Linked DNA regions of Priestia megaterium. The protein of the gene in region 1 interacts with the protein of each later gene in a pairwise test. Links are inferred from orthologs where the notes say so. Each region holds a gene or a part of one and is shown in the gene's direction. Other genes may lie near its edges. The genes, in order: rho, yhbY, nusG and hfq.

The links.
Region 2: the proteins of rho (region 1) and yhbY interact in binary tests that used the Escherichia coli proteins (3 or more experiments, as listed by UniProt). The link is inferred for Priestia megaterium from one-to-one orthologs.
Region 3: the proteins of rho (region 1) and nusG interact in binary tests that used the Escherichia coli proteins (3 or more experiments, as listed by UniProt). The link is inferred for Priestia megaterium from one-to-one orthologs.
Region 4: the proteins of rho (region 1) and hfq interact in binary tests that used the Escherichia coli proteins (3 or more experiments, as listed by UniProt). The link is inferred for Priestia megaterium from one-to-one orthologs.

What each region holds. Positions count from the first base shown.
Region 1 is NZ_CP085442.1:5,030,067-5,034,928, reverse strand. What follows is about bases 937-3,745. They hold rho (transcription termination factor Rho), read left to right. Parts: upstream 937-1,608; coding sequence 1,609-2,883; downstream 2,884-3,745. Other genes in these bases: LIS78_RS26185 (thymidine kinase), read left to right, coding at 3,443-3,745; rpmE (50S ribosomal protein L31), read left to right, coding at 3,038-3,238; murA (UDP-N-acetylglucosamine 1-carboxyvinyltransferase), read left to right, coding at 937-1,083. In the rest of the region: more of murA, read left to right, coding at 1-936; more of LIS78_RS26185, read left to right, coding at 3,746-4,057; prfA (peptide chain release factor 1), read left to right, coding at 4,196-4,862. UniProt on the Escherichia coli protein: Facilitates transcription termination by a mechanism that involves Rho binding to the nascent RNA, activation of Rho's RNA-dependent ATPase activity, and release of the mRNA from the DNA template.
Region 2 is NZ_CP085442.1:4,464,716-4,469,431, reverse strand. What follows is about bases 712-3,374. They hold yhbY (ribosome assembly RNA-binding protein YhbY), read left to right. Parts: upstream 712-1,724; coding sequence 1,725-2,024; downstream 2,025-3,374. Other genes in these bases: rsfS (ribosome silencing factor), read left to right, coding at 3,209-3,374; yqeK (bis(5'-nucleosyl)-tetraphosphatase (symmetrical) YqeK), read left to right, coding at 2,644-3,216; LIS78_RS23215 (nicotinate-nucleotide adenylyltransferase), read left to right, coding at 2,085-2,657; aroE (shikimate dehydrogenase), read left to right, coding at 867-1,706; yqeH (ribosome biogenesis GTPase YqeH), read left to right, coding at 712-847. In the rest of the region: more of yqeH, read left to right, coding at 1-711; more of rsfS, read left to right, coding at 3,375-3,562; LIS78_RS23200 (class I SAM-dependent DNA methyltransferase), read left to right, coding at 3,559-4,317; late competence protein ComER, read right to left, coding at 4,358-4,716.
Region 3 is NZ_CP085442.1:109,511-114,415, forward strand. Bases 997-3,848 are described here. They hold nusG (transcription termination/antitermination protein NusG), read left to right. Parts: upstream 997-2,081; coding sequence 2,082-2,615; downstream 2,616-3,848. Other genes in these bases: sigH (RNA polymerase sporulation sigma factor SigH), read left to right, coding at 997-1,422; rpmG (50S ribosomal protein L33), read left to right, coding at 1,504-1,653; secE (preprotein translocase subunit SecE), read left to right, coding at 1,707-1,886; rplK (50S ribosomal protein L11), read left to right, coding at 2,781-3,206; rplA (50S ribosomal protein L1), read left to right, coding at 3,317-3,848. In the rest of the region: 23S rRNA (guanosine(2251)-2'-O)-methyltransferase RlmB, read left to right, coding at 1-191; LIS78_RS00585 (NYN domain-containing protein), read left to right, coding at 194-703; more of sigH, read left to right, coding at 772-996; more of rplA, read left to right, coding at 3,849-4,012; rplJ (50S ribosomal protein L10), read left to right, coding at 4,262-4,762; rplL (50S ribosomal protein L7/L12), read left to right, coding at 4,807-4,905. UniProt on the Escherichia coli protein: Part of the processive rRNA transcription and antitermination complex (rrnTAC). The complex forms an RNA-chaperone ring around the RNA exit tunnel of RNA polymerase (RNAP).
Region 4 is NZ_CP085442.1:4,020,176-4,024,959, reverse strand. Bases 1-2,731 are described here. They hold hfq (RNA chaperone Hfq), read left to right. Parts: upstream 1-1,119; coding sequence 1,120-1,344; downstream 1,345-2,731. Other genes in these bases: LIS78_RS20915 (trimeric intracellular cation channel family protein), read right to left, coding at 2,521-2,731; spoVK (stage V sporulation protein K), read left to right, coding at 1,532-2,488; miaA (tRNA (adenosine(37)-N6)-dimethylallyltransferase MiaA), read left to right, coding at 137-1,087; mutL (DNA mismatch repair endonuclease MutL), read left to right, coding at 1-36. In the rest of the region: more of LIS78_RS20915, read right to left, coding at 2,732-3,132; GTPase HflX, read left to right, coding at 3,410-4,672; LIS78_RS20905 (methionine gamma-lyase family protein), read left to right, coding at 4,687-4,784. UniProt on the Escherichia coli protein: RNA chaperone that binds small regulatory RNA (sRNAs) and mRNAs to facilitate mRNA translational regulation in response to envelope stress, environmental stress and changes in metabolite concentrations.

The sequences.
Region 1 (4,862 bases):
GACGAATTAACAGTAGATCCATCCGGAATGGTTGCAATGCCTTTACCGAACGGAAAAGTAAAAAAATTACGCGCTTCTTATTATTTAATGGGGGCAATGTTGGGACGCTTTAAAAAAGCGGTAGTTGGGCTTCCAGGAGGCTGTTACCTTGGTCCTAGACCAATCGATCAGCACATTAAAGGCTTTGAAGCTCTTGGCGCTAAAGTAACAAATGAGCAAGGAGCTATTTACCTTCGAGCTGATGAACTGATTGGTGCTCGAATTTATTTAGACGTTGTTAGCGTAGGAGCAACAATCAATATTATGCTCGCTGCTGTAAGAGCAAAAGGGCGTACCGTTATTGAGAATGCTGCTAAAGAGCCTGAAATTATTGATGTAGCTACGTTACTGACAAGTATGGGTGCCCGTATTAAAGGTGCAGGTACGGATGTTATTCGAATTGATGGAGTAGATCAATTAAAAGGGTGCCGTCATTCCATCATTCCAGACCGAATTGAAGCAGGCACATATATGATCATGGGAGCGAGTATGGGGAAAGAAGTTATTGTTGACAACGTCATCCCCCAGCATTTGGAGTCATTAACGGCTAAAATGCGTGAGATGGGTATTCATATCGAAACAAGCTCAGATCAGATTCTTGTAGCGACTCGTCAACTATTGAAGCCCGTAGATATTAAGACGCTAGTATATCCAGGTTTTCCCACTGATTTACAGCAGCCATTTACGACGCTTCTAACAAGAGCGTCTGGTACAAGCGTTGTGACGGATACAATTTACGGTGCAAGGTTTAAGCATATTGACGAGCTGAGACGAATGAATGCATCTGTTAAGGTAGAAGGACGTTCTGCTATTATTAATGGTCCCATTCACTTACAAGGTGCACGTGTGAAAGCGTCGGACTTACGAGCAGGAGCAGCTCTCGTAACCGCTGGCTTAATGGCCAAAGGGATTACAGAGGTAACGGGTTTAGAGCACATTGACCGAGGTTACAGTCATTTAGTAGACAAGCTATCGGATTTAGGGGCAATGATTTGGCGTGAAGAGATGACTCAAGAGGAAATTGAGCAATTTCAAAATTCATAGAGGCAAATCGGTGCCACAGTCATGAAAGCAAAGTTTAGAAATGAGCTTTTTAATAAGCTACACAGGCGTAGGAGCGTTCTTCTATGTCTGTGTAGCTTATATATTTATGAATAGGGTAAATAGATAAAAAGGGAAGCTAAAAGATAAATTTCACTTCTTATTTTAACGTCCAGTTTATTTCCTTTAATGTGAAATTATGAAAAGGTTTTCCTCGCTTCTCGTAAGCTATTAAATTTCCTTTTTTTTATTCATCTTCTAAAGTAAAAAAAGATTGATTAAAAAGATAGAAAAAGGTTAGAATATAAATTGCTACGTTAAATTTATCAAGATAATATAAATGGTTTTATGTCGGAATTATTCTTCTAAAAGTGTATAGTTAATCAATTGATTCTACTTATTATACTTCAAAGGTTATATTCTCCATTTTCACAGATTTATTCCATCCATATCATCTCTCAATTTTATATTTGAATTTAATATGGGAGGAACGGTTAAAAATTATTCATTATAAAGCGTGGTGTCCTAATGAACTTAACATTATCCAGTTTAGAAAATATGAAATTAAAAGAGCTATATGAACATGCTCGTGAGTATAAAGTTTCGTACTATAGTAAATTAACGAAAAAAGAACTTGTCTTTGCTATTTTAAAGGCTCAAGCTGAACAAGATGGGCTTTTATTTATGGAAGGCGTTCTTGAAATTATTCAGTCAGAAGGATTCGGTTTCTTACGACCAATTAACTATTCACCGAGTTCAGAAGATATTTATATCTCAGCTTCACAAATTCGTCGCTTCGATCTGCGTAATGGAGACAAGGTATCGGGGAAAGTTCGTCCTCCAAAAGAAAATGAGCGCTACTACGGATTATTACATGTAGAAGCAGTAAACGGAGAAGATCCAGAAACGTCAAAAGATCGCGTGCATTTTCCAGCGCTAACGCCGATTTATCCAAATGAGCAAATGCTGCTGGAAACTCAGCCAAGAAGTTTCTCTACGCGTATTATTGACTTGATTTCACCGATTGGGTTTGGGCAAAGGGGACTAATTGTCGCGCCGCCAAAAGCAGGTAAAACGATGCTGTTAAAAGAAATTGCCAATAGCATTACAACGAATCATCCTGATGCAGAATTGATTGTCCTTCTTATTGATGAGCGTCCTGAGGAAGTGACGGACATTGAGCGTTCGGTTGACGGTGATGTTGTAAGTTCTACATTTGACGAAGTGCCAGAAAACCACATTAAAGTAGCGGAACTTGTCCTTGAACGTGCGATGAGATTAGTCGAACACAAAAAAGATGTTGTCATTTTGATGGATAGCATCACAAGACTTGCTCGTGCTTATAACTTAGTTATTCCACCGAGCGGTCGTACACTATCAGGGGGTATTGACCCGGCTGCTTTTCACCGTCCAAAACGATTCTTTGGAGCTGCTCGTAACATTGAAGATGGAGGCAGCTTAACCATTCTAGCAACAGCCTTAATTGATACAGGCTCTCGTATGGATGATGTTATTTATGAAGAATTTAAAGGTACAGGTAACATGGAACTGCATCTAGATCGTTCACTAGCTGAAAAACGTATCTTCCCTGCGATTGACATTCGTCGCTCAGGCACACGTAAAGAAGAGCTGTTAATTCCAAAAGAGCATTTAGACCACTTATGGGCAATTCGTAAATCAATGGCAGATGCTCCTGATTTTGCAGAAAAATTCTTAAAACGTTTACGTCAAACAAAGACAAATGAAGAGTTCTTTTCGATGTTAACGGAAGAGAAAAAAACACTTCTAGCAAATAAACGATAAGTTATAAAACATGTGGTTGCAAAAGCATACAACCCTTGTTATAATTTCATCATGTGTGTTGATAAAGTACACAGTGAAATAGTTATTATTTCATCACTATCTTTATCAATAAACTCTGTTTCAGAATGATTCAGGGCGGAAGGAGATGAAACGAATGAAAACAGGAATTCATCCAAACTATAAAACAGTTATGGTTAAATGTACTTGCGGAAACGAATTTGAAAGTGGTTCTGTAAAAGAAGAGATCCGCGTTGAGACTTGTTCTGAATGTCACCCATTCTACACTGGTCGTCAAAAATTCGCTGAAGCTGGTGGCCGTGTTGATCGCTTCAACAAAAAATACGGTCTTAAATAATCAAATTGTCGAAACAAACAGGCAAGTAGCTTAACTTCTTGCCTGTTTTTTTGCTTATAAAAGTAGAAAAACAGTGTCTGCTTGATAAAAAAGTGGGTACTTTATCATAGGAATAAGATCTACATAGAAGACGTAGATTAAGTTAGTAGCGGTTCGCTCAGAAACGGAACGAGAAGAAGGGAGAGTCCCGCAGTGGTGTACGTAATGAAACAAAGTGGTTGGATAGAAGTAATTTGTGGCAGTATGTTTTCAGGGAAATCAGAAGAGTTGATTCGACGTGTGCGCCGTACGCAGTTTGCTAAACAAAAGGCACAAGTGTTCAAGCCTGCAATTGATAATCGATATAGCGAAGAAGCTGTCGTTTCGCATAATGGTACATCTGTTATGGCTTATTCAATCTCGGCATCGCGCGATATTTTAAAGCGAGTAAATGAAGAGACAGACGTAGTAGCGATAGACGAAGTACAGTTTTTTGACACAGATATTTTAGAAATTGTTCAATCTTTAGCAGATCAAGGCTTTCGTGTGATTGTAGCAGGGTTAGACCAAGACTTCAAAGGTGAACCTTTTGGACAAATGCCGCAGTTAATGGCTATTGCAGAATCGGTAACAAAGCTACAGGCCGTGTGCGCTTCATGTGGCTCTCCTGCGAGCCGTACGCAGCGTTTGATTAACGGTGAGCCTGCTTCTTATGACGACCCTATTATTTTAGTCGGTGCGTCTGAATCGTACGAACCAAGATGTCGTCATTGCCACGTTGTGCAAAAGTCTAAAGGACAAGCTGTGTCTGTGGACTCAAGCGAAATGGTCGAAAAATAAAGCAAGAATTTTATGATGATAAAAACAGAACGCGCAGTTCTGTTTTTTTGTTCATATACGTGTATTAACAAGGTTTTGACTCTATTTTAAAGCTATACTATAATTACAATGTTATGGATAAAGAATGAGGTGAATGACGTGTTTGATCGTTTAGAAGCGGTAGAGGCGCGCTATGAGAAGTTAAACGAACTTCTGAGTGACCCTGAGATCGTAAACAACCCCTCTAAGTTGAGAGAATATTCGAAGGAACAATCAGATATACAACAAACGGTAGCCGCTTATCAGGAATACAAAGATGTAAAAGAGCAGTTATCAGAAGCGAAAACGATGCTTGAAGATAAGCTTGATGCAGATATGCGTGACATGGTAAAAGAAGAAATTGCCGAGTTAGAAACGCAGCAAGAAGAGCTAGTTGAAAAGCTACGTATTTTATTAATTCCAAAAGATCCAAACGATGATAAAAACGTAATCATGGAGGTTCGTGGAGCGGCTGGTGGAGATGAAGCAGCATTATTCGCAGCTAATTTGTACCGCATGTATTCGCGCTTTGCTGAATCACAAGGCTGGAAAACAGAAGTAATGGAAGCAACGACTACTGGAGTAGGCGGTTATAAAGAAATTATCTTTATGATTAACGGTAAAGGTGCGTACTCAAAGATGAAATTTGAAAACGGTGCACACCGTGTTCAACGAGTTCCTGAAACAGAATCAGGAGGTCGTATTCATACATCTACAGCAACGGTAGCATGTCTTCCTGAAGCGGAAGAAGTTGAAGTGGACATTCATGAAAAAGACATCCGTGTAG
Region 2 (4,716 bases), 570 kb from region 1 along the record:
GTTACCTGGTTTGCATCGATTTGTTGGAAATAACAAGGTTCTTTTAGTGGGAAATAAAGCAGATTTACTGCCAAAGTCTATAAAGAAAAATAAACTAATTCATTGGATGAAGCGAGAAGCGAAAGAGCTTGGGCTAAAATCAGTGGATGTGTTCCTCATGAGCGCACAAAAAGGACAAGGAATTCGAGAAATTGCCGAAGCCATTGAACATTATCGCGAAGGTAAAGATGTATATGTTGTGGGATGTACAAACGTTGGTAAATCAACATTTATTAATGCCATTATTAAAGAAGTAACGGGAGAAAAAGATATTATTACTACATCTCAATATCCCGGCACAACGCTGGATATGATTGATATCCCGCTTGATAACGGCGCGTCTTTATATGATACGCCTGGCATTATTAATCACCACCAAATGGCTCACTATGTAGATAAACGAGACTTAAAGCTGATTTCTCCTAAAAAAGAAATAAAGCCGAAGGTTTATCAGCTAAATGAAGGGCAAACGTTATACTTTGGAGGACTGGCGCGCTTAGATTATGTACAGGGAGGCCGCAAGTCATTAACATGTTATGTATCGAATGATTTGCATATCCATCGTACGAAGCTTGAAAAAGCAGATGAGTTGTATGAAAAGCAAGCAGGTGAACTGCTTCAGCCGCCGCGCCCAGAGCAAATGGATGAGTTTCCTGAACTCGTTGCACATGAATTTACAATAAAAAATGAAAAAACCGATATTGTTTTTTCAGGGCTTGGCTGGGTGACGGTTAATGAAGCAGGTTCAAAAGTTGTGGCCCATGCACCAAAAGGAGTCGGCGTATTTGTGCGCGATTCTTTAATTTAAACAAAAAGGGGAAAAAATCTTGAGTACATTATATGGTCTAGTTGGTTATCCGCTTGGGCATTCACTATCGCCATTGATGCAAAATGATGCCTTTAAACGTCTGGATATGAACGCTCATTATGAAGCTTTTCCAATTGAACCTGTTCATTTTGAGTCAGCCATTGGAGAGCTAAAAAATAAAAACATTCAAGGATTTAATGTCACGATTCCTTATAAAGTTGATATTATGAATCATTTGGATGAAGTCGATCCATTAGCAAAGGCAATTGGTGCTGTAAATACAGTTGTTAATCAAGATGGCCGTTATATTGGATACAATACCGACGGAGAGGGATATGTGACTTCTTTACTAAAAGCAGTAGAAGGCAGCTTATCCCAAAAAAGAATTTTAATTATTGGAGCTGGAGGAGCTGCCAAAGCTATTTTTTATACAATTGCAGCTCAGCACGCTCCCGAGGTAATTGCGATATGCAATCGTACCGTCGAAAAAGCAGCTGTATTAGCTAATGAGCTGCCTTTTTCGACGAAAACGGCGGCGATGTCTATTTCTGATGCGGAAAAACAATTAGATACATTCGATATTATTATTAATACCACTTCAGTGGGGATGTATCCTAACGTTGATGAGCTGCCTTTAGCACTTACTTTATTGCAAAAAGAAGCGGTAGTCAGCGATATTATTTACAACCCTTTAAAAACAAAGCTTTTAAAAGAGGCTGAAGCAAAAGGGGCAGGCACTCATAATGGTGTCGGTATGTTCGTGCTGCAAGGTGCACTTGCATTTGAAAAGTGGACGAACGTTCGTCCTGACGAAGAGGCAATGGAACACATTGTCCTTTCAACACTAACTAAGAGATAAGATACAGCGGAGGTTTTTATGTTAACAGGTAAACAAAAACGTTTTTTACGTTCAAAAGCACATCATTTAAATCCAATTTTCCAAGTAGGAAAAGGTGGAGTCAATGAAAATATGATTGGTCAAATTGCTGATGCATTAGAAGCAAGAGAATTATTAAAAGTAAGCATTCTGCAAAACTGTGACGAAGATCGTGACACGGTTGCTGCTCGATTAACAAAAGGAACAAAAGCAGAGCTTGTACAAGTGATTGGAAATACAATTGTTTTATATAAAGAATCACGCGAAAATAAGCAGTTAATGCTTCCAAAAGTGAAATGAAATAGAGCGGGGAAACCCGCTCTATTTAATAATGAAGTAAATTAAAGGAGTCGGGGATTGTTGAAGAGTATTGGAATTTTAGGTGGAACATTCAACCCGCCTCATTTGGGGCATTTAATGATGGCAAATGAGGTTTTGCATGCCTTGAAATTAGATGAGATATGGTTCATGCCGTCGTACATTCCACCTCATAAAACAATCAAAGAGCCTATTGAGCCATATCATCGTTTACAGATGCTAAAGCTAGCTATTGAAGAACATGATCAATTTACTCTGCAGCCGATTGAATTTGAGCGCAAAGAGCCTTCATATACATATGATACGATGAGAATACTAACAGAGAAATATCCAACGTATCAGTTTCATTTCATCATTGGTGCTGATATGGTAGAATATTTGCCGAAGTGGTATGAAATTGATGAATTAGTCAATTTGGTTACATTTGTAGGTGTAAAGCGCCCGGGGTATACCATTACGTCCCCTTACCCGATAAAAGAAGTAGAAGTTCCACAGTTTGATGTCTCCTCTTCCTTTATTCGCGAACGAGTAGTAAAGAAAGAAACCATTCGTTATTTTATACCTGCTGGTGTTAAACAATATATCGAGGAGAATCAATTATATGAATCGAACTGAGGCATTAGAAATCGTAAAGAAACAGTTAACAGAACGTCGTTATATTCATACTGTTGGGGTAATGGAAACAGCAATTGAATTAGCTAAGCGTTTTGAAGCAGACGAAAAAAAAGCAGAACTGGCTGCTATTTTTCATGACTACGCCAAGTTTCGTCCAAAGGAAGAGATGAAGCAAATTATTATTGATCAAAACATGAATCCTTCTTTATTGGAATACAATACCGAATTATGGCATGCTCCAGTAGGCGCGTTTTTAGTTAGAAATGAAGTAGGGATTACGGATAAGGAAGTATTGGATGCAATTGCTTACCATACATCTGGAAGACCTGGCATGACGTTACTTGAAAAAATTGTGTACGTTGCTGATTACATTGAACCTGGAAGGAGATTTCTAGGTGTTGATGAAGTGCGGGAGTTAGCTAAAACCGACTTAAATGCAGCACTTATTCAATCACTAAAAAACACCATTTCTTTTTTAATGACTAAACATCAGGCCGTTTATCCCGATACGATGATGACATATAATGATTTAATCTTAGGAGGTCAAACACATGACTGAACGTGAATTGCTATCTCTTGTTGTAGAAGCAGCAGACGATAAAAAAGCAATCGATATCGTAGCGTTAAATATGGAAGGAATCTCACTTGTGGCAGATTATTTTGTTATTTGTCACGGTAACTCAGATAAACAAGTGCAGGCAATCGCTCGTGAAATTAAAGAAAAAGCACACGAACAAGGCGTTTCTGTGAAGCGTTTAGAAGGATTTGAGCAGGCTAAGTGGGTTCTTGTTGATCTTGGAGATGTTGTGGTTCACATTTTCCATAAAGATGAGCGCGGATATTATAACTTAGAACGCTTATGGGGAGATGCACCATTTGTAAGTTCAGAAGAGCTACAGCTATGAGCAGGTACGGAGAATTTGCCTACGTATATGATCAGCTAATGGCAGACGTTCCGTATGACGATTGGGCTGAATTTTTTAATCAGCAGGTGGCAAAAGCGAAAACAAAGCCTGACAGTATATTAGACCTTGCCTGCGGCACGGGAGAACTCTCCGTTCGATTTGCAAAAGAAGGTTTCTCCGTAGTAGGCGTTGATTTGTCTGATGATATGCTTATGGTAGCTCAAGAAAAGGCAGCAGAAGCAGGGGTAACGCTATCTCTTTTTCAACAAAACATGGCGGAACTTGAGTTATTGAAAGAGTTTGACTGTGTAGTAATTTTTTGTGATTCTTTGAACTATTTGCAAAGTGATAAAGAAGTTCAAGAAACCATTCAACGTGTATATAAGCACTTAAAACCAGGTGGACTCTTTATATTTGATGTTCATTCGGTGCATAAGATGCAGCATGTATTTGGAAATCAATCTTTTTCTTACGTAGATGAAGACGTGTCATATATTTGGAATTGCGCCTATAATGATGCAGATATCCGCGTAGAGCATGATATTACGTTTTTTGCTTATGATGAAGAAATCGATGCATATCATCGCTTTGATGAGGTGCATGCTCAGCGCACTTGGTCGATTGACCATTATCAATCATGGCTGAGCGAAGCTGGTTTTATAAATATAGAAGTAAGTGCAGATTTCAAAATGAGTGAGCCTACTTCAAACAGTGAGCGCATCTTTTTCTCTGCGCAAAAAAAAGAAGCCGAGTAGAGGCTTCTTTTTTTGTTTCAAAGCAGGATTTCTACAGAAATTATGGAATAAGACTATCAAACTGATTGTGAACAAGCTCAATGTCTTCGTCAAATTTTTCATGTGTTTTTTGAAATACGTGCACAAACATTTCTCCGAGTTCAGCTTCTAAAACTTTAATACCTTCTCCAGTTACACCACCTTTTACGCATACTTTATCCTGTAGGGTAGGAAGCGTAAATATTTCTTTTTCCAACAGTTTTCCCATTCCAATAATCATATCACTGGCCATGACGGTAGCTTCTTCTTCAGAAATATTTGTTTCTTGAACTGCTGCATCAATAAAGCGTTGAAGCAAAAAGCTGAAGAATGCAGGACCGCAGCTTACGATATCAGATGATACGCGCGTAATCGTTTGAT
Region 3 (4,905 bases), 4.9 Mb from region 1 along the record:
TAGATGGAGGTATGCCGCTTACGTTAGTGATTGGAAGCGAAGGAAAAGGCATGAGTCGTTTGATTCGTGAAAAATGCGACTTCCTTGTACAGCTTCCGATGGTTGGGCATGTTACATCGTTAAATGCATCTGTAGCAGCTAGTCTTCTCATGTATGAGGTTTACCGAAAACGCCATCCTCTAGGTGAATAAGAATGGATATTCTACTGGTGGATGGTTATAACATGATAGGTGCGTGGCCCGACCTAAGAAAGCTTAGAGATAATGATTTAGCCGGTGCTCGAGACCTGTTAATCGAAAAGATGGCAGAGTATCAAGCATATATGGGTTATCGTGTCATTATTGTCTTCGATGCTCATATGGTCGAAGGAATTGAAAAGAAGGCAAAAAATCATAAGGTTGACGTTGTATTTACAAGAGAAAATGAAACAGCGGATGAGTACATTGAAAAGCTGGCTCAAGAGCTAAACAATGTAAAGACACAGATTCATGTTGCTACATCTGATTTTACGGAGCAGTGGGCAATCTTTGGACAAGGTGCGCTTAGAATTTCTGCTCGAGAATTGTACAACGAAATTGAGCAAATTGAGAAACATATTAATCTTGATGTGAAGTCTATTCAAAATCAAAAGCCAGCGGCACGCATTCAACTTTCCAATCAAGTAGCCGAAATTTTCGAAAAATGGCGCCGGGGACAGCGGTGAGGTTATTGACGGTACGGAATTAGCTACTGTATAATATTTCTATCTACTGTGCGGTCGGGGGGATCGATATGGGCGATAATTATGGGAGAAAACTGCATGCTCATTTCGAACAACAAGAGGATGAAACAGTTGTCGATCTTGTGCATAAAGGCGATATTGACGCATTAGAGTATTTGATTCATAAATACAAAAACTTTGTGCGAGCAAAGGCGCGGTCATATTTTTTAATTGGGGCAGACCGTGAAGATATTGTACAAGAAGGTATGATAGGGTTATATAAGGCAATTAGAGATTTTAGAGAAGATAAGCTAACTTCGTTTAAAGCTTTTGCTGAACTTTGCATTACGAGGCAAATTATTACCGCTATTAAAACCGCAACAAGGCAAAAACATATTCCATTAAACTCTTATGTATCATTGGACAAGCCAATATATGATGAAGAGTCCGACCGAACCTTAATGGATGTTATTTCGGGGACAAAAGTAGCAAATCCAGAAGAGTTGCTCATTAATCGAGAGAAGTTTGATGATATTGAATTAAAGATGGCTGAACTGTTAAGTGATCTTGAGCGAAAAGTTCTCGTTCTTTATTTAGATGGTCAATCTTATCAAGAGATTTCAGAAGAGTTAAACCGCCACGTCAAATCCATCGATAATGCACTTCAGCGTGTGAAGAGGAAATTAGAGCGCTACCTCGAGATTCGTGAAATCACAATGTAGCCTTCTATCCTCATATTGACATGCTAAGAAAGTCTGTGATACTTTTTTATAGACATTATCACTCTATAGGTGGTTGACATTATGCGTAAAAAAGTTGTACTTGCGTGTGTGCAATGCGCTAGTCGTAACTATACGACTATGAAAAACACACAGCAAAACGAAGATCGTTTAGAAATGAAGAAGTTTTGCAAAACGTGTAACGCACATACGATTCATCGTGAAACAAAGTAGATCAATAATCTGCACAGACTAATACCCCTTTTAATTTATTGGAGGTTACAAACATGAACCGTGTAGGAAATTTCTTGCGTGATGTTGGGCGTGAGATGAAGAAGGTAAGTTGGCCTAAAAAAAATGAGCTAACTCGTTATACAATTACTGTTATTTCTACAGTTGTATTTATGACACTCTTTTTTGTAGTAGTTGATTACGGAATTTCGTCACTTATTCGTTTAATCCCTTGAATAAATTGACTTAAATCATGGTATAATAAAGCTAAATTATGTTTTTTTCAGAAAAGCCCGGAGACGGGTTTTTTAATTTGCTTTAAGAATGATTGTGCTAGGAGTCAACTATTTTCCTAGTGCGTTGTCTGTGCAATAGATTAGGACATCTTATTTTATAGTGAGCTGGGAGGGAAGGACGTATAGTCCTCAGAAATGGAGAAAAATTGGTATGTAGTCCATACTTATTCTGGATATGAAAATAAAGTAAAAACAAATTTAGAAAAGCGCGTAGAAACAATGGGTATGCAAGATAAAATTTTCCGCGTTGTTGTTCCTGAAGAAGAAGAAAGAGAAATTAAGAACAACAAAGAAAAGATTACAAAGAAAAAAGTATTTCCAGGGTACGTGTTAGTTGAAATCATCATGACGGATGATTCATGGTATGTAGTTCGTAATACACCTGGCGTTACGGGCTTTGTAGGTTCAGCAGGTTCTGGATCAAAGCCAACTGCTCTTCTACCAGAAGAAGTAGAAATGATCTTAAAACAAATGGGCATGGACGAGAAGCATGCTGACTTTGACTTTGAACTAAAAGAAACAGTATTAGTTCAAGAAGGTCCGTTTGCAAACTTCGAAGGTACCATTGAAGAAATCGATACAGATAAACGTAAAGTTAAGGTTCATGTGGATATGTTCGGAAGACAAACGCCAGTAGAGCTAGACTTTACACAAATTGAAAAAATATAATCTGTAAGACCTTGCAATTCATGAAGTTTAATGTTAATATTTCATAAGTCAGTATGTCTCAAAACTAGAGACTAAAACAACTATTTCTTTATTTTATATATAAAGAACATTGAGTGGGAGGGCATCGCCCTATTACCACATCACGGACTTAAGGAGGTGTGTCTCGTGGCTAAAAAAGTAATTAAACTTGTTAAGTTACAAATTCCTGCAGGTAAAGCAAATCCAGCGCCACCAGTTGGTCCTGCATTAGGTCAAGCCGGTGTTAATATCATGGGTTTCTGTAAGGAGTTTAACGCTCGCACAGCTGATCAAGCTGGTCTTATCATTCCTGTTGAAATCACGGTATTTGAAGACCGTTCATTTACATTTATTACGAAAACTCCACCTGCTGCTGTACTACTTAAGAAAGCGGCTGGTATTGAGTCTGGTTCTGGTGAACCAAACCGTAATAAAGTTGCAACAGTCAAGCGTGACAAAGTGCGTGAGATTGCTGAAACTAAAATGCCTGACTTAAACGCTGCTAGCGTTGAATCTGCAATGCGCATGGTAGAAGGTACAGCGCGCAGTATGGGAATCGTAGTTGAAGACTAATTCCATTTGATTGGGTGTTAGAAGGTTGCGAGAAATGGAAGTTTTCCTATGCTCGCAACCTTTATTAGTGGGAGGTTATTCCGTTAAAACCACATAAGGAGGAAACAAAAATGGCTAAAAAAGGTAAAAAGTACGTTGAAGCTGCTAAGCTTGTAGATCGTACACAAACTTATTCAGTACAAGAAGCGATTGAATTAGTAAAGAAAACAAACACAACTAAATTTGATGCAACTGTAGAAGTAGCATTCCGTTTAGGAGTTGACCCTAAGAAAGCTGACCAACAAATTCGTGGTGCAGTAGTACTACCAAACGGTACAGGTAAAACTCAACGTGTATTAGTATTCGCTAAAGGCGAAAAAGCTAAAGAAGCTGAAGCTGCAGGCGCTGACTACGTTGGCGATGCTGACTACATCAACAAAATCCAACAAGGTTGGTTCGAGTTCGATGTAATCGTAGCTACTCCAGACATGATGGGTGAAGTTGGTAAACTTGGTCGTGTATTAGGACCTAAAGGTTTAATGCCAAACCCTAAAACTGGTACAGTAACATTTGATGTTCAAAAAGCAGTTAACGAAATCAAAGCTGGTAAAGTAGAATACCGCGTTGATAAAGCTGGTAACATCCACGTACCAATTGGTAAAGTATCTTTCGAAGAGAGCAAGTTAGTTGAAAACTTCACTACAATCTTCGAAACTATGGTAAAAGCTAAGCCGGCAGCAGCAAAAGGCACATACATGAAGAACGTAGCTGTTACTTCAACAATGGGCCCTGGTATCAAAGTTGATACTGCTTCATTCTCTGCTTAATAAATTTGGAAATAAATCGGTGTTGACTTTTTGAAAGTCCCTGATTATAATAGATAATGTTGTTAAAAAGAATAACATTTGTACCGTAGACAGTAGGTGCTGCAAAGCTTAATTTCCTACCGAGGTGTGTGAGATAAATTAGTGAAACGTTATGGTTCGCTTACTACACCTCCATGTCTTTATTGTCATGGAGGTTTTTTATTGCACCTTGTCTGAGTGTACGGAAGGAAATCTACAGGAGGTGTAAAGATGAGCAACGTAATTGAACAAAAGAAACAAGTCGTAGACGAAATTGCTGAAAAACTTCAAGCGAGTAACTCAATAGTTGTCGTTGACTACCGTGGTTTGAATGTTGCTGAAGTTACTGAACTTCGTAAGCAATTACGTGAAGCAGGCATTGAGTTCAAAGTTTACAAAAACACTTTAACTCGCCGTGCTGTAGAAAAACTTGAACTAACAGATCTTAATGATGCGTTAGTAGGTCCAAATGCAATCGCATTTGGTGGAGAAGATGTTGTTGCTCCAGCTAAAATTCTAAACAACTTCGCGAAAGAACACGAAGCGTTAGAAATCAAAGCTGGTGTAATTGAAGGTAATGTTGCATCTGTTGAAGAAATTAAAGCACTTGCAGAACTACCATCTCGCGAAGGCTTACTTTCTATGTTGCTTAGCGTGCTTCAAGCTCCAATTCGCAACCTTGCTCTTGCTACAAAAGCTGTGGCAGATCAAAAAGAAGAACAAGGTGCATAATCTAGTCTGTTATATATAACACAATCACAAGGAGGAAATTAACAATGACTCAAGAACAAATCATTGAAGCAGTTAAAAATATGACTGTTTTAGAACTTAACGATTTAGTAAAAGCAATCGAAGAAGAATTTGGCGTAACTGCT
Region 4 (4,784 bases), 1.0 Mb from region 1 along the record:
TATGAAATGGAAAAAATGTTTAAGCGAGTGATGTAGGCAATGCGGCTAGCTGCAGCTAGCCGTTTTGTTGAATAAATCATGGCCATTTGGATAAAATGGAATGATGTGAATGCCTATAGATGAAAGTAGTGTTGTTATGACGGGAGAGAAACCAAAACTTATTGTCATTATTGGACCAACTGCGGTTGGTAAAACAAAATTGAGCATTGAACTTGCCAAACAGTTAGACGGAGAGATTATTTCAGGTGATTCAATGCAAATTTATAAAGGGATGGATATCGGAACAGCGAAGGTGTCAGAAGAAGAGATGCAGGGTATTCCCCATTACCTGATCAATATTAAGGAGCCAGATGAATCGTTTTCTGTGGCAGAATTTCAAGAGATTGTAAGAAAACAAATCGATGATATTCATGCTAGAGGAAAAATGCCGATGATTGTTGGAGGGACGGGTCTTTATATTCAATCCGTTATTTATGATTATCAGTTCACAGAAACTCCTAGTGATGAAAAAGTTCGTGAACGAATGGAAATATTTATTAAAGCTCATGGCATTGATCCCCTGTATGAAAAGCTAAAAGAAATTGACCCAGACAGTGCAGCTGCTATCCATAAAAATAACCATCGCCGTGTAATCAGAGCGCTTGAAGTTTATGAAGTAACGGGCAAAAAATTCAGTGACTATACAAAAGAACAGTCGCAAGAGTTATTATATGACGTAAGCATTATTGGACTTACAATGGATAGAGACGTATTATATGAGAGAATTAATCACCGAGTCGATATGATGATGCAGGCTGGACTGCTTGATGAAGTCAAATCATTGTACGAAAGTGGTCTGCATGATGTACAATCAATTCAAGCTATCGGCTACAAAGAGCTGTATGCTTATTTTGAAGGACGCTGTACGCTCGAAGAAGCTGTTGAACAGTTGAAACAAAATTCCCGCAGATATGCAAAGCGTCAGTTAACGTGGTTTCGAAATAAAATGCCTGTAAAATGGATAGAGATGGAAGTTGACAAATTTCCCGAAAAGTTTGCTGAAATTTTTACATATATTGCAGGAAAGCTGAAGAAAGAAGCGAATTAAGTAAACAGATAGAGAAACGAGGAGGCCGAATAATGAAACAATCAGTTAATATTCAAGACCAATTTTTAAATCAATTACGTAAAGAAAATATCTATGTGACGGTATTTCTTTTAAATGGTTTTCAATTAAGAGGACTAATTAAAGGATTTGATAACTTTACTGTGTTAATTGAATCTGAAGGAAAACAGCAGCTGATTTATAAACATGCTATTTCGACATTTGTACCAAATAAAAATATTACAGTAGAACTTGAATAGAGATTAAAGAGAAGCATCCGCATAATCGGATGCTTTTTTTATGCAAATAAAGGCTTAAAAAAGTTTCTTAACATTGTTTTTACTCATCGAACATAAACCTTATAATAGACGATTATTTCTTCGGTAATAAGAGATCATTGTCTTCGTATCGTTCATCGCATGCAGCTATGCGATACAGAGAAGTGGGATGAAACGAGAGGTGAACATGGTGGAGCAGCCGATAACTCTTAAAAATAATGGGCAAATTAATATCATTTTAAATAATGAAACAAAAAAGGAAAAATCGTATACGACATCAATTCCGCGTCCTGCCAAAAAAGCTGTGATAAATCATGAGCCGCTTCGGGAAATTGAACGAGAAATGAGCGGACTGGTTGGAATGGAAGAATTGAAAAAAATGATAAAAGAAATATATGCGTGGTTATATATTAACAAAAAAAGAGAGGAACAGGGCTTAAAAGCGGGAAAGCAGGCGCTGCATATGATGTTTAAAGGGAATCCAGGAACAGGGAAAACGACGGTAGCCCGCCTGCTAGGTAAATTATTTTTGAATATGAACATCTTGTCTAAAGGACATTTAATTGAAGCAGAGCGGGCAGATTTAGTTGGAGAATACATTGGTCATACCGCTCAGAAAACGAGAGATCTTGTAAAAAAAGCGCTTGGAGGTATTTTATTTATCGATGAGGCTTATTCTCTTGCAAGAGGGGGAGAAAAAGATTTTGGAAAAGAAGCGATTGATACATTGGTCAAACATATGGAAGATTCAAATGATAAGTTTGTATTGATTTTAGCTGGTTATCCAAGAGAAATGGAAAATTTCTTAAGTCTTAATCCAGGACTGCGCTCTAGGTTTCCGTTTATTTTTGATTTTCCGGATTATGATGTGAATGAACTGATGGACATTGCGGGTCACATGATGAATGATAGGCAGTATCAGTTTAGTACAGAGGCCTATAAAAAGCTAAAAGATCATTTCATGGACGTGAAGTACAATCAGACGCCTAGGGATTTTAGTAACGGTAGATATGTACGAAACATTATCGAACGTTCCATACGTACTCAATCCATGAGGCTTTTAGAAGAAGAAAGCTATGAGCGCAATGAGCTTCTCACTTTAACGTCAAGCGATATTCAGCTGTAAAAAAAAGCCTTTCGTCACGAAAGGCTTTTTTTCTACATATTTGGTTGTCGAATCGTTTTGATCGGCAGGCGCCATTTGTAAATATATGAACACATCCGAAGACCTACAAGTAAGATAAATAACGTATAAAGTTCTACAGGCGTGTTTGTAATATGCAGTCCTACGCTAAATCCTGCGATAATCGCCCATACCGCATAAATTTCATCTTTAAGAACAGTAGGCTTTCGACGTGCTAATAAATCTCGAATAATACCCCCGCCGCTTCCTGTTAAGACCGCAGCTACAATAACCGCGCTAAGCGGATGGTTCATATGAGTGGCATAAAGCGCTCCTTGAATCGCGAATGCTGCAAGGCCAATGGCGTCTGAAAAGTTTCCCCATCGCTTCCAATGTTTTAAGATATTGTTTGGAAATAAAAAAGTGGCAGTGATAGATAATAAAGCAATCTGAAAAAAGAGTCCTTGTTCCCAAAGGGCAGACACCGGTACACCGATAAGCAGGTTTCGAATGGCTCCTCCGCCAAAAGCCGTTACGATTCCCAGTATGTAAACACCTAAAATATCATATTCCTCTTCCATGGCAATGAAAGCTCCGCTGATTGCAAAGGCAATCGTTCCAATAATGCTAAGTACGTCCCAAGTCATGATGCTATCCCCTTTATTCTGTTTTCACCAAGTAGCGACTATTATTTTAAAATCAGGTAGCCTGATTCAAATTTCGATAAGTAAATCAATTCAAATTGTATACAGAATTTCGTGATATTTCAATGTTTTTTTAATCATCGTTTTATAGATTTTAAAAAGGGTGTTAAACTAGTAAAAGACAATGTATTCTGTCTCTTTTGCAAAGATGGAGAAATGGACATTTTTTTGATATGATATGAATGATTTGTCAATTTAATAGTAAGGGAAGGAAAAATCTTTGACAGCAGAAATGAATACTGAACTTGAACGCGTAATTTTAGTCGGATGTCAGCTTCATGACGATGACGAACGTTTTGAATATTCAATGGATGAGCTAGCATCTTTAACTGAGACTGCAAAAGGTGAAGTGCTGGTAAGGTTAACACAAAAGCGCGATCGCATTCATCCAGCTACTTATATTGGAAAAGGGAAAGTAGAAGAACTTGTGGCTCTTGAAGAAGAGTTAGATCCTGATTTAATTGTATTTAATGATGAATTGTCACCCAGTCAAATCCGCAATTTGTCGGCAGGGTTATCTGCGCGTATTATTGACCGCACGCAGCTGATTTTGGATATCTTCGCACAGCGTGCTCAAACGCGAGAAGGAAAAATGCAGGTGGAACTTGCTCAATTAAATTATCTGCTACCTAGGTTAGTAGGACAAGGTACCGCTTTGTCACGTCTTGGAGGCGGAATTGGAACAAGAGGTCCTGGTGAAACGAAACTTGAAAGTGACCGCAGACATATTCGCCGCAAAATTGATGAAATTAAGCGTCAGTTAAAGACAGTGGTAAGTCACCGCGAACGTTATCGAGAAAGACGTAAGCGTAATCATGTCTATCAAATTGCGATTGTGGGCTATACGAACGCTGGTAAATCGACGATCTTTAACCGCTTAACAGAAGCTGGTATTTTTGAAGAAAATCAGCTGTTTGCAACTCTTGATCCAACGACAAGACAGTATACGCTTCCGTCAGGATTAACGGCTCTGTTAACTGATACGGTTGGATTTATTCAAGATCTTCCAACAACGTTAGTAGCCGCGTTCCGTTCAACACTTGAAGAAGTAACCGAAGCTGATCTTGTTCTGCACGTGGTAGATTCATCTAATCCAGATTACAACAACCACGAAAAAACAGTGCATCGCTTACTAGAAGAGCTGAACGTAACGGACATTCCGATGCTGACAGTTTACAATAAAGAAGATATGCAACATGAACTATTTGTCCCATCCGCTTCGACATCGTTATCAATGAGCGCTTTTAAAGCTACTGATTTAGTGAAGCTTGGGGAAAGAATTCAAGAAGAAATGAAAAAAGAAATGGCGTTTTTTCATGTGCTGCTGCCGGCTTATGAAGGAAAAATGCTCGCTGAACTAAAAACGGTCTCTATTCTTGAGTCGTTAAAATTCAATGAAGAAACTGAGAAGTATCAGTGCAAAGGGTATATTGCAAAAGAGCATCCCCTTTACAAAAAGCTACAAACGCTTGAAGAAAGTTGAGGAACAAAGAAATGATGTTTGATCAGTTAAAAAACGGGGCACGCATTCGGGAACTTGCTGCAAAAGTAGAAAAACAAATTAAGCCCGTACATGAGAAAATTGACGAGCGCAT